DNA from 3 places in the uncultured Megamonas sp. genome. Region 2 is predicted to be linked to each of the others. Evidence: predicted binding sites of a transcription regulator. Region 2 holds the regulator's gene; each other region holds the start of a gene.

The links. The regulator HrcA, encoded in region 2, represses chaperone genes, less so after heat shock. The targets are predictions, from matches to a motif close to TGTTAGCACTCNNNNNNNNNGAGTGCTAACA.
Region 1: htpG (molecular chaperone HtpG) is a predicted target of HrcA. The motif match lies at 2,095-2,125, and genes of this name have one in related genera.
Region 3: groES (co-chaperone GroES) is a predicted target of HrcA. The motif match lies at 1,841-1,871, and genes of this name have one in related genera.

What each region holds. Positions count from the first base shown of each region.
Region 1 covers NZ_CAUBSM010000011.1:48,051-52,437, reverse strand. Annotated here, with positions in the region: gene htpG (molecular chaperone HtpG) at 105-2,060, opposite strand; gene Q5I67_RS08295 (hypothetical protein) at 2,225-2,821, opposite strand; gene Q5I67_RS08290 (efflux RND transporter permease subunit) at 2,965-4,387, opposite strand, start outside.
Region 2 covers NZ_CAUBSM010000016.1:26,578-30,964, forward strand. Annotated here, with positions in the region: gene dnaK (molecular chaperone DnaK) at 1-726, opposite strand, end outside; gene grpE (nucleotide exchange factor GrpE) at 822-1,400, opposite strand; gene hrcA (heat-inducible transcriptional repressor HrcA) at 1,440-2,465, opposite strand; cyclic di-AMP (ydaO/yuaA leader) riboswitch at 2,717-2,874, shown strand; gene Q5I67_RS09685 (C40 family peptidase) at 2,881-3,543, shown strand; gene Q5I67_RS09690 (histidine kinase N-terminal domain-containing protein) at 3,646-4,387, shown strand, end outside.
Region 3 covers NZ_CAUBSM010000005.1:131,035-135,421, forward strand. Annotated here, with positions in the region: gene groL (chaperonin GroEL) at 1-1,454, opposite strand, end outside; gene groES (co-chaperone GroES) at 1,512-1,793, opposite strand; gene Q5I67_RS06095 (LacI family DNA-binding transcriptional regulator) at 1,999-2,973, shown strand; gene Q5I67_RS06100 (sucrose-6-phosphate hydrolase) at 3,179-4,387, shown strand, end outside.

The DNA of each region.
Region 1 (4,387 bases), on a different contig from region 2:
CATAACTCATTTTATAAAAATCGGTTATTTTGTAACATCGGTGTAAAAATAGTTTAGTTATGTTTATAGAAAAAGCCAGCAGACTAATCTGCTGGCTTAATTTTTTATCTTGCCATTAATTCAGCTATTTTATTAGCGATTGTAGCTGGATCTTCTGGCATCATACCTTCGATGAGAAGTGCCTGAGCATATAAAAGTGAGCAATAATCTTTAAATGCATCACTTTCTTTGCCTTGTTCATGTACTTTTTGTAAACGAGCAAATAAGTCATGTTTTGGATTGATTTCTAAGATACGTCTAGCTTTGAACATTGGATTATTTGCATTAGCAAAAGCTTGTTCCATAGCGAAGCTTGGGCCTTGTTCGTCTGCTACTAAGCAAACAGCAGAAGATTTTAAACGGCTACTGATTTTTACTTCAGCGACTTTATCGCCGAGAGTTTCTTTGATATCTTTGATTAAATCTTCATTGGATTTTGCAATTGTTTCAGTTTCTTTTTTCACTTCTTGAGATTCAACATCATCAAGGTCTAAATCGCCACGGCTGATGGAGTGGAATGGTTTACCTTCATATTCACGCATAACTTCAATAGCGAATTCGTCAACGTTATCAAGGAAGTATAATACATCAATGCCTTTATCGCGTAAGATTTCCATCTGTGGTAAGCTATCGATGCTTGCACGGTCTTTACCTGTAGCATAGTAGATTTTTTTCTGGCTTTCAGGCATATTTTCCACATATTCTTTTAAAGTGATGAGTTTATCTTCTTTGGAAGTTGTGAATAAGAGTAAATCTTTTAATTTATTTACTACATCACTGCCACCATTGTATACACTGCCATAGATACCGATTTTTAAGGATTTACCGTATTCTTTCCAGAATTGTTCATATTTACTGCGGTCTTTTTTGAGTGTATTTGCTAATTGTTTTAAGATAGTTTTTTCTAAGTTTTTACCGATTAATTTTAATTCACGGCTCTGTTGTAAAAGTTCACGAGAGATATTTAAGGAGAAATCAGGAGAGTCGACTAAACCTTTAACGAAGCGGAGATATTCAGGTAAGAGGTCTTTGCATTTATCCATGATGAATACATGGCGAGAATAAAGCTGTAAGCCTGGTTCATAATCGCTATGATAAAGATTGTAAGGAGCATGTGCAGGGAAGAATAAAAGGGAAGTATATTCGATATTACCTTCGATTTTATTGTGCATTACTTCCATTGGTTTTTCCCAGTCATGGAAAAGATTTTGATAGAATTCAGTGTATTCTTCTTCTTTGATTTCAGATTTATTTTTAGCCCAAAGTGGTTGCATGGAGTTTAAGATGCGAACTTCATTTTTCTTGATAGTGCCAGCACCTTCGATTGGTTTACCATCAGCATCTTTTGGCTGTTCTTCAACGACAAAGTTCATTTTAATAGGATAACGAACATAATCGGAATATTTTTTTACAAGAGATTGTAATTTATATGTGTCAGTGAAGTTTTCTTCAGCTTTATCACCATAGAATTCAGGTAAAAGTGTGATAGTGATATTAGTACCACGGCTATCTTTAGTGCATTCTTCGATAGTGTAGGAACCGTCAGCTGTAGATTCCCATTTATAAGCTTGTGTCTGACCAGCTTTTCTGGAAACTACAGTGATTTTTTCAGCTACCATGAAAGCAGAGTAAAAACCTACACCAAATTGACCGATTAAATCTTTTTGAGTGTCATTGTCGCCTTCTTTAGCTTGTTGAAGTTTTTCCAAGAATGCTTTTGTACCGGATTTTGCGATAGTACCGAGGTTTTCAATTAATTCGTCTTTGCTCATACCAAGACCATTATCGGAAATAGTCAATGTATGACTAGCTTCATCAGGAATTAAGAAGATTTCATAATCATTATTTCCTTCAAGTAAATCAGGATTTGTGAGTGATTCAAAATGTAATTTATCAATTGCATCAGAAGCATTAGAGATTAATTCACGAAGGAATATTTCACGATTTGTATAAATCGAATGTATCATTAAATCGAGTAATTTTTTAGTTTCAGCTTGAAATTGATGTGTTTCTTTAGCCAAGATTTGTCACTCCTAAGTTTAGATTAAGATAAGTTATTAGCACTCTTTATCTTAGAGTGCTAACCGTCAATTATTATTATATAATTATAAGTCAAAATGTCAATAGACAATAAAGGAAAAAGCCAGATAGACTGGCTTTTCATACATGTTTAGATATTAAAATGTTATTTATCATTGAAAGATAATAATCCATATTGATAAGCGTTGATATCGTCTTTAGTTAATTCAGATTTGGAAGATAAAACAATGCAGTAATTGGATTTTACACCTTTGAGGTAAGTTTCGATATTTTGTCCATCTTGTTTAATGGTTTCATCAACTTGACCATCTTTATTTGTATCAATCTGGATAGTTTTTGCTGTAACAGCATAAATGGCATTATGTCCTTGAATAGGAACAAGAGAAATCGCTTCATATCCACGTTCAACAGCTAGTTGTGTGAATAAATTTTGTTTAGCTTCTTCACTTAAATTATCAAGATCAGGGAATGTGTCATTGCTGAAAGCATTTGGGGAAACAACCCAATATTTTGTAGGGTTATGACCATCTGTTTCAAATATTAAAACATCACCTTGTTCTTGAGGAGAGAGAATACTTAAATTGATTACAGCAAGAGGTTTTTCTGGGCATTTAATACTGTAACCAAAGCGTTCACTAGTATATAAATATCCATCAGCTGCAAAACTTGTACTTGGCATAGCTGTTATAGCTATTAGTACAAAAATACTCATAAAAGTCAGAAACATTCTTTTTAAAATCATAAGCGTATCTCCTTAAATTTATAGAATAAGATGCTATAAATTTATAGCATCTTATTCATAGTATTTATTTAGCCAATTATATCATAGATAAATATAAAAAGCGATTTTTATTTTATATTAAGAGATAATATTGGTTGTAAAAATTACATATATTTATCGACTTTGGATTGTGGTTTAGGTTTATTACCACCAGTGAGCCAAGAAGTAATTTTCATAACAACAAGATACATAACAGGAATTAAGAATACACCTAAAGCAGTAGCAAATATCATACCACCAACAACGGCAACACCCATATTATTACGAGCAGCAGCACCGGCACCTGTTGCTACAGCAAGTGGTAAACAACCGATGATGAATGCAAGGGATGTCATAATGATAGGACGAAGACGAAGTTTAGCTGCTTCTAAAGTTGCTTTGAGAAGAGGCATACCTGTATCTACACGAGCTTTGGCAAATTCTACGATAAGAATGGCATTCTTAGCTGCTAAACCAATGATAACGATGATACCTATTTGCATATAAATACTTATCTGTAAATTTAATACAAATGCAGATAATAAAGCACCAAAGATACCAGTCGGAACAGTTAATAATACAGCATATGGTACGCTCCAGCTTTCGTAGAGAGCAGCAAGGCATAAGAATACGAAGACTAAGGAGAGAACCATTACTTGAGATGTAGAACTTGTTGCAGCACGTTCTTCACGGCTCTGACCAGACCAGTCAATATTAAATCCAGTAGGAGCGACTTCTTTAACAACTTCTTCAATAGCAGCCATAGCTTGACCAGAACTATAACCAGATTTTGGACTACCCTGGATAGTGACACTTCTACTAGCATTGAAGCGAGAAATAATCGCAGGACCAGAGTTTAATTTTGGTTTAATTATAGTATTTAAAGGAACCATTTGATTATTGGAACCACGAATGAAGATAAAACGAGTTCTATCTGCTTCGTTACGATAATTACCTTCTGCTTGCATTACTACTTTATAAGTACGACCAAACTGGTTGAAATCGTTGATTTCAGTACCACCAAAGTTTACTTGGAGAGCAGTGAATACATCAGAGATATTTAAACCTAAATTTTTAACTTTTTCGCGGTCAATTTCAAATTCATAAGTTGGAGAATTTACACTGTAAGTAGTGTAAACCCCTTGAAGTTCTGGACGTTGGTTAGCAGCAGCAACTATTTTTTTAGTGATAGTATCTAATTCTTCATTAGTATGACCACTCATATCTTGCAATTGAAGATTAAAACCACTGACCATACCAAGACCTGGAAGAGAAGGTGGATTCATAGCAATAATGGAAGCTTCTGGATAATTTAGCCCTTCTTTTATAGCCATGCCTACTTCAGTATCAATACTTGTTTCAGGTGTAGTTCTTTCACTCCATGGTTTTAAGCCAACGAAGAATGTAGCTGCGTTGGATTTGGCACCACCAGATAAGATATCATAACCAGAAATCCCCATAACTTCAGAAACACCAGGATTATCTTGAAGTGCTGCAGATAATTTTTCCATGACTTCTTCAGTATGATTTAAAGAAGTACCATCAGGC
Region 2 (4,387 bases):
TTTTGCTTTTTCAGCAGCTTCGATAAGACGTTGAGCACTCATTTTATCTTGAGATAAGTCAATGCCATTGGATTTTTTGAATTCTTCTACCATCCAATTCATTACTGCGTGGTCAAAGTCATCGCCACCTAAATGAGTATTACCATTAGTGGATTTTACTTCGAATACGCCATCGCCAAGTTCGAGAATAGATACATCGAATGTACCGCCACCTAAGTCGAATACTAAGATTGTACCATCTTCACCTTTATCAAGACCATAAGCAAGAGCAGCAGCTGTTGGTTCGTTTACAATACGAAGAACATCAAGACCTGCGATTTTACCAGCATCTTTAGTAGCTTGACGCTGACTATCGTTGAAGTAAGCAGGAACAGTGATAACAGCTTGAGTTACTTTTTCACCAAGATATTTTTCTGCATCAGCTTTTAATTTCTGAAGAATCATAGCAGAAATTTCTGGTGGAGTATAAGATTTTCCATCTACGTTTACTTTATAATTAACTTCGCCCATATGACGTTTGATTGAAGCGATTGTTCTATCTGGGTTAGATACGGCTTGACGTTTTGCAAGTTGACCTACAAGACGTTCACCATCTTTTGTAAAACCTACAACTGAAGGAGTAAGTCTGCTACCTTCTGGATTTGTAATAACTGTAGGTTCGCCACCTTCCATAACAGCGACTACAGAGTTAGTAGTACCTAAGTCAATACCAATTACTTTGGACATTATAAATTCCTCCTAAAAACATCTATATATAAATATAAGTGTTAGTCAAATTGAATATTTTTATTTTATATTAATTATAGTTAAATTAGCGTTAACTAATTAGCTACAACTTTTACCATACTTGGACGAATTACTCGACCTTGTACCATATAGCCTTTTTGAAGTTCTTCTTCAATGGTATCATCTTCTTTTTCAGGGTCTTGAACACGCATTACAGCTTGATGGAAATTAGGATCAAATTTTTCACCAGTAGCTTTTATTGTTTCAAGTCCATTTTTCTTTAAAGATTCCATCAATTGGTTGTAAACCATGGAAATTCCATCATGAAGAGGAGTACCAGCAGCTCCTTCAACAGCTAAAGCTCGTTCAAAATTATCGATGATAGGTAATAAATCTTTAATTAATCCTTGAAGGATTACACCGGATAATTCTTCGCGTTCTTTTTCATTGCGACGACGGAAGTTTGCAAAATCAGCTTGCAATCTCTTGTAATGGTCTTCGCTTTGTTGTAACAACTCTTTTTGAGCTTCTAATTCTTTTTTTATTGTATCAAAAGTTGTTTCATCATTTTCTACAGCAGCCTCTTCAGTAGTTTCTTCTACTGTTTCTTTTACTTCATCGTTAGAAGTTGTTTCAGTCTGTGTAGTTTCTTTAGTTTCTTCTGGAGTAGCCATGAATCAACCACCTTCTTAAAATAGTTTAATGCTTATACATTACAAATGAAATCTATGAAAAATATCAGCAAGATTAGCATTCATAAATTTTAATAAAGAAATTATTTTACCATAATCCATACGTGTTGGACCTAAAACAGCTAATGTTGCGATAGGTTTACCATCTAAATGATATGTGGCACTGATAATACTGCAATCTTTAATATCATTATATTTATTTTCTTGACCAATAGTGACAGCCAAACCTTTATCTTTTTGTGCATGCAAAATATCATATAAAAGTTGTTTTTCTTCAAGCATAGATAAAAGTTTTTTTACTTTATCTATATTATGAAATTCAGGCTGTTCCATAAGTTCTCTAGCACCGCCTAGATAAAGACGCTCTTGCTTATCCTTAGCTAAAGCTTCATCTATAATATTAATAATGGCATTAAAAACTGTAGAATTTACAGTTTCACCACGAAATTTGCGGATTGATGCCATGCTAATATCTGATAGACGTTTGCCTTTGAGATAATGATTAAAGATACTAGCGATATTATCGAAATCTTTAAAGGAAATACCACTTGGAATATTGATTATTTTATTATCAATAAAACCAGCATCTGTCATGATAACAGCAATGACTTGATGGTCATTAAGTGGTAAAAATCTCAAATATTGAAAAGCTGTTTGTGTTAATTGTGGAGCTAAAACTAAAGATACATTTTTTGTCAATTGAGAAATAATACGTGAAGTCTCACGAAAAATTCCTTCTACAGATTGTACCTTAGTAGCATACCAATTATTGATAAGAGATATTTCATTCTCCGACATTTGTTCCAACGTTAATAGGTCATCGACATAAAAACGATAACCTTTTGATGAAGGGATGCGCCCAGATGAGGTATGGAGATGCTTGATATAACCAAGTGTCTCTAAATCTGCCATTTCATTACGAATTGTCGCAGGGCTAATTCCCAAACTATATTTCTTAGCAATTGTTCGGGAGCCTATTGGCTCTGCAGTAGATATATAGTCATCTACAATGGCTCGGAGAATGCTTTGTTTTCTTTCATCTAGCATTTCTTTCACCCCTGTTGTTAGCACTCTATAATAGTGAGTGCTAACTTCTAATTAAGAATGTATCACTATTTAGACAAAATGTCAATGTCTTTTGTTTAATTAAATAAAAAATTTCTTAAGTATAATGAAAATAGTTGAAATTAGTTTAGTTATTATATAGGAACTAAACTAAATGATAAAAATTATTGATTATAGGTTGAGGTTTTTAATAAAATAGTGTAAAATATAAATTATGAGCGTAATAAAAAAATAAAAATAGAAAGCCGAATCCAGCTCAGGAGCGGGAGAACCAATTTTTTGGGGTGAATCTAATTTGTTTTGGTAGAATTTACTGAAATTTTAGATGGATAGTCTTTCCTTCTCTGTCCTAACCCGTCAGCTAACCTCGTAGGCGATTTTGAGAGGAGTCTTTTTTTTGAGTAAAGTTGTCCGTGTTTTAGTCTTATCATTGTGTTTAATTTGTATGAGTGCTATTGCTAGTGCATCTTCTTTCCGTTTAGGCGACCAGGGTGATGAAATTGCTGAAATTCAAGCAGCTTTGGCAAGCCAAGGTTATGATGTAACAGCAGATGGTGACTTTGGTCCAGCTACACAAGCAGCTGTAGCAGCTTTCCAATCAGCTAATGGTTTGGATAATGATGGTCTAGTTGGTGCTATGACATATCAAGCATTGATGGGACGCAATATGCCTGTAGTAAGCCGTAGTTCTAATTACATTGCAAAACGTATTATTAATTCATCTTTGAATTATATCGGTGTACCATATGTGTTTGGTGGTACAACACCAAGCGGTTTTGATTGTTCTGGTTTTACACGTTATGTATTTGCTACAGCAGGTATTTCTCTTCCACGTACAGCAGATGTACAATTTGAAATGGGCACACCAGTATCTTATGATAATCTTATGCCTGGTGATTTAGTATTTTTCTCTACTTATACTTATGGAGCATCTCATGTGGGTATCTATATGGGTGATGGTAATTTTATCAACGCTTCTTCTAGCCGTGGAGTAGTTGTTGACTCTTTAAGTAGTTCTTATTGGGCATCTTGCTACATTGGAGCACGTAGAGTTTTATAATTACATAAATTAAATTAAAAACAATTTAATTTAAAGGAGACATTTTGTCTCCTTTTTTCTTTATTTGAATTAAATAATTTAGTAAGAAAGAAGTGACCGAGTATGTCTTTTTTAAATGATTGTAGAGCATATAGTAATTTATCAGCCATGAAAGCTAATTTTTTGCAGAGAATTGATACAGTACTGCCTTTAGTTGCTGACTTGGTACATGCACATGTAGCTATGTATACGTTTTCTAAAAAGAAAAATTGTTTCACAGTTATTTCTGAATATGAACCACATACAACATATAATCCTATAAAACAATCTTTGGTAGGAAAAGATATACCTAAGGTACAAGAACCATTGATCGATAGGACGATTAGACTAAAAACTAAATATGAAGGACAAAGAGAATTAGATTTTGGTAAATTTTATCAGATGTATACAGTTCCAATTATTGATGACTATGAGGTAATTGCAGTAATTTGTTTTGAAATAAATTATGAAGATACACAAACAAGAGGATTTACTCGTCTATTAAAAACAGCATTTACTATATTGCAAAACGCTCCTAAACAAGTGGATAATAAGATGTATAGAGCTATTTCTTCTCGTGATGGTATTATTATTACAGATAAGCATGAAAGAATTATTTTTGCGAATATGGTAGCTTCGAGAATTTATCACGTTTTGGGTGTCAGTAATTTATTAGGATGTCATCTGTTTGACAGACAATTGACTTTGCATATTACGAAAGAAACTATTTTGCCTAAATGTCCTTATGAAAAAGAAATAGAAGTAGGTAATTTAGTCCTTATTAGAAGAGATATTCCCATAATAGAAGCAGGTAATTTATTGACAA
Region 3 (4,387 bases), on a different contig from region 2:
ATATCCATGTATTCACCAACTAAAGCATTGTAACCAACGCCTACACCAGCAGCTTTTACATGTTCAACAACTACAGAACCTTCAAGACCAGCATTGTTTGCAATCTGACGAACTGGTTCTTCAATAGCACGTTTTACGATTTCAACACCAGTTTTTACATCGCCTTCAGCTTCAATGTTTTCAAGAGCAGGTTGAATATCGATGAAAGTAGTACCACCACCAGCAACGATACCTTCTTCAACAGCAGCACGAGTAGCATTTAAAGCATCTTCGATACGGAGTTTTTTATCTTTCATTTCAACTTCTGTAGCAGCACCAATTTCAATTACAGCTACGCCACCAGATAATTTAGCAAGACGTTCTTGTAATTTTTCTTTATCGAAATCGGAAGAAGTTTCAGCAATTTGTTTTTTGATGAATTCTGCACGAGCAGCGATTTCAGCTTTATCACCGAACCCATCAACGATAGTAGTTTCTTCTTTAGAAGCACGTACTTGACGAGCACGACCGAGATCTTCGATTTCTACGCTATCAAGTTTACGTCCAAGTTCTTCACTGATTACATTACCACCAGTTAAGATAGCGATATCTTCAAGCATAGCTTTACGACGATCACCAAAGCCAGGAGCTTTAACAGCAAGAGCTTTGAATGTACCACGAAGTTTGTTAACTACGATAGTAGCAAGAGCTTCACCATCGATATCTTCAGCGATGATAACGAGTTCTTTACCTTGTTTTACAACTTTTTCAAGGATTGGAAGAATGTCTGCGATTGCAGAGATTTTGCGGTCAGTGATAAGAATATATGGATCATCCATAACAGCTTCCATTTTATCTGTATCAGTAACCATGTATGGAGAAATGTATCCACGGTCGAATTGCATACCTTCTACAACGGAAAGGTTAGTCTGCATACCTTTGGATTCTTCAACAGTGATAACACCGTCTTTACCAACTTTTTCCATAGCGTCAGCGATTAATGCACCAGTTTCTTCATCAGCGGAAGATACGGAAGCAACCTGAGCGATAGCTTCTTTGCCTTCAACTTTTTGAGCTTTTGCTTTAATTTCTTCAACTAATGCAGCAACAGCTTTTTCAATACCTTTTTTGAGAACCATTGGGTTTGCACCAGCAGCTACGTTTCTCATACCTTCACGGATCATAGCTTGAGCAAGCAATGTAGCAGTAGTTGTACCGTCACCAGCGATATCGTTAGTTTTTGTAGCAACTTCTTTTACAAGCTGAGCACCCATATTTTCGAATGGATCTTCAAGTTCAATATCACGAGCGATAGTAACACCATCGTTTGTAATAGTTGGAGCACCAAATTTTTTATCTAAAACAACATTTCTGCCTTTTGGGCCAAGTGTAACTTTAACAGCGTTAGCGAGTGCATCAACGCCTCTACCAAGAGCTTGACGAGCTTCTTCGCCAAATAATACTTGTTTAGCCATTTATAAAGAACCTCCTAGGATTATACATTAAAATTGTAATTAATTAGTTTCTGTTAATTATTCAACAACAGCTAAGATATCGCTATCTCTAACGATTAAATAATCAGTACCATCGAATTTTACATCAGTACCAGCATATTTAGAGAAGATTACTTTGTCGCCTACTTTTACATCAAGAGCAACTTTTTTACCTTCTACATATTTACCTTCGCTAACTGCAACAACAGTACCTTCTTGTGGTTTTTCTTTTGCTGTATCTGGTAAAACGATACCACTTGCAGTTTTAATATCGCCTTCAGAAACTTTAATAACAACTCTGTCGCCTAATGGCTTAATCATTGTATATTCCTCCTATGCGTAAATAGATTTTATAACTAATTTTATATTGTTAGCACTCTTTATTAGTGAGTGCTAACTCACAATTCATATAATAAACAATTTTACAGAAAAAATCAATAGTTTTTGCGAAAAAATTTGATTTTTTGTCTTATTTAATTTATGTTATAATTTATTTTATCTATTTGTATTATAAGGTGGTTAGGGTATGGCTAGTATTAGAGATGTGGCTAAATTAGCACAGGTAGCTCCAAGTACAGTATCGTTGGTATTGAACAATAAAGGATATGTGTCAGATGCTTCGAGAAAAAAAGTATTAGATGCAATAAAAAAATTAAATTATGTACCTAATGAATTAGCAAGAAATTTATATCGTAATAGTACAAATATAATTGGTATTATTGTACCTGATGTAGCACATCCTTTTTTTGGGGCTTTTATTGGTGCATTAGAGATAGCACTTTATAAATATAATTATAAAATAATGGTTTGTTCAACGATTGAAAGAGAGAATGCGGAACATGAAATTGTAGACATGTTAAGAAGACAAATGATAGATGGTATTATTATGGGTTGTCATTCTTTAGAAGTTGAATTATATGATAATGTCAATAAACCTATTGTGGCTTTTGATAGAATTATTAATAATAAAATACCGATTATTCGTTCAGATCATGAGAAAGGTGGAAGATTAGCAGCTCAAGCAATGTTAAAGGCTGGTTGTAAGTATCCTCTACAAATAACAGGTATAAAAAATAGTTCAATGTCAGCATATTTACATCATAGTGCATTTAAAGATGAATTATCTAGAAATGGAATTGAAGTGATAAATTATGAAATGGAATGGAATAAATTTGACATGAACTATTTTAAGAGAGTTGCTGTCGATGTATTTGAAAAATATCCCCATATTGATGGTGTATATGGTGCTGATATGGTGGTTTGTGCATGCTTAGGTGAAGCACGTAAGCGAAAATTAGACATACCAAAAGATATAAAATTTATAGCATATGATGGAACTTTTATAACAGAAAGTAGTTTTTATAATATAACTGCTATTGTTCAACCTATAAATATATTAGCTCAAAAAACTGCACAAATGATAGTTTCTTTGATAAAAAACGAAAATATAGAAAAAGAGGTAATTGTGCCAATATCTATACGATATGGTGATACTTGCTAAGATAAAAGGAATAAGTCCTTTTATCAATATAAATATCAGAAAATAAATTCTTTTTTGTTGTTTTAAAAAAATGTTGATTTTTTAAAAAGATAGTGATATTATTATTTCAGGAAATATAAAACGCGTTTGATATAAAGTAGATTTTATATTTCCAAATATTTTTAATCGAAAGTCGAACCGGTTTTATAAATTTATTATAATAGGAGTGAAAAATTTGAAACACAATGAAGCACTATTAAAAGCTGAAAAATTTCAACAAAAAATGGAGACGATTGCACAGAATGATTATTGGAGACCACAATATCATATTGCTGCACCAGCTAATTGGATAAATGATCCAAATGGATTTTGTTTTTATAAAGGTGAATATCATTTGTTTTATCAGTATCATCCATATTCTAGTCAATGGGGGCCTATGCATTGGGGACATGTAGCTAGTAAAGATCTAGTAAATTGGGAACATAGACCAATTGCTCTTGCACCTACTGATGAATATGATAAGGATGGTTGTTTCTCTGGTAGTGCAATTGAAAATGATGGTAAATTATATTTATTATATACAGGTCATGTAGACTTAGATAATAGTAACGGTGGCAATGATAGAATTGAAACACAGTGTTTAGCTGTTAGTAATGATGGAAATCATTTTGAAAAAGTAGAAAATAATCCTGTAATTAAAGCTTTACCTAAAAATTTAAATATAAGAACAGAACATTTCCGTGATCCTAAAGTATGGAAACATGAAGATTATTTTTATACTGTAGTAGGTGCACAGACAAAAGAAGAAACAGGTCAAGTTGTAGTATATAAGTCTAAAGATTTATATAATTGGGAATTTTTAAATATTATGGCAGCTTCTAATGATGGAGAAAATGTAGGATTTATGTGGGAATGTCCTAATTTTGCCCAAATTGATGATTATGAAGCTTTGATTTTCTCACCACAAGGCGTAAAACCAGAAGGTAATAAATTTTTAAATGTGCATCAATCTGGATTTTTCTTAGGAAAAATGGATTATCAAACAGGTGTTTTTGCCCGTGAAGGTAAATTTGATATTTTAGATTATGGTTTTGATTTTTATGCTCCACAGATAATGCAAGATGAAAAAAACAATCGTTGTTTAATGATTGCTTGGCTCGATATGTGGGAAAGTAATATGCCAGAACAAGAAAATCATTGGGCTGGTATGATGAGTATACCACGTGTATTAAAAGTAGAAAATAACATGATTTATAGTAAACCTGCTGATGAATTAAGTAAATTGCATAAATCAAAAGTTCATCATGAGCAAATAATAAAAGAAGCTACTTCCTTTGATGGTGTAAATGGCGATTGTTATCAATTAGATATAGATTTTGATTTAGAAAAGGCTCAAGGATTTATATTAAAATTACGAGTTTCAAATACAGAAGAG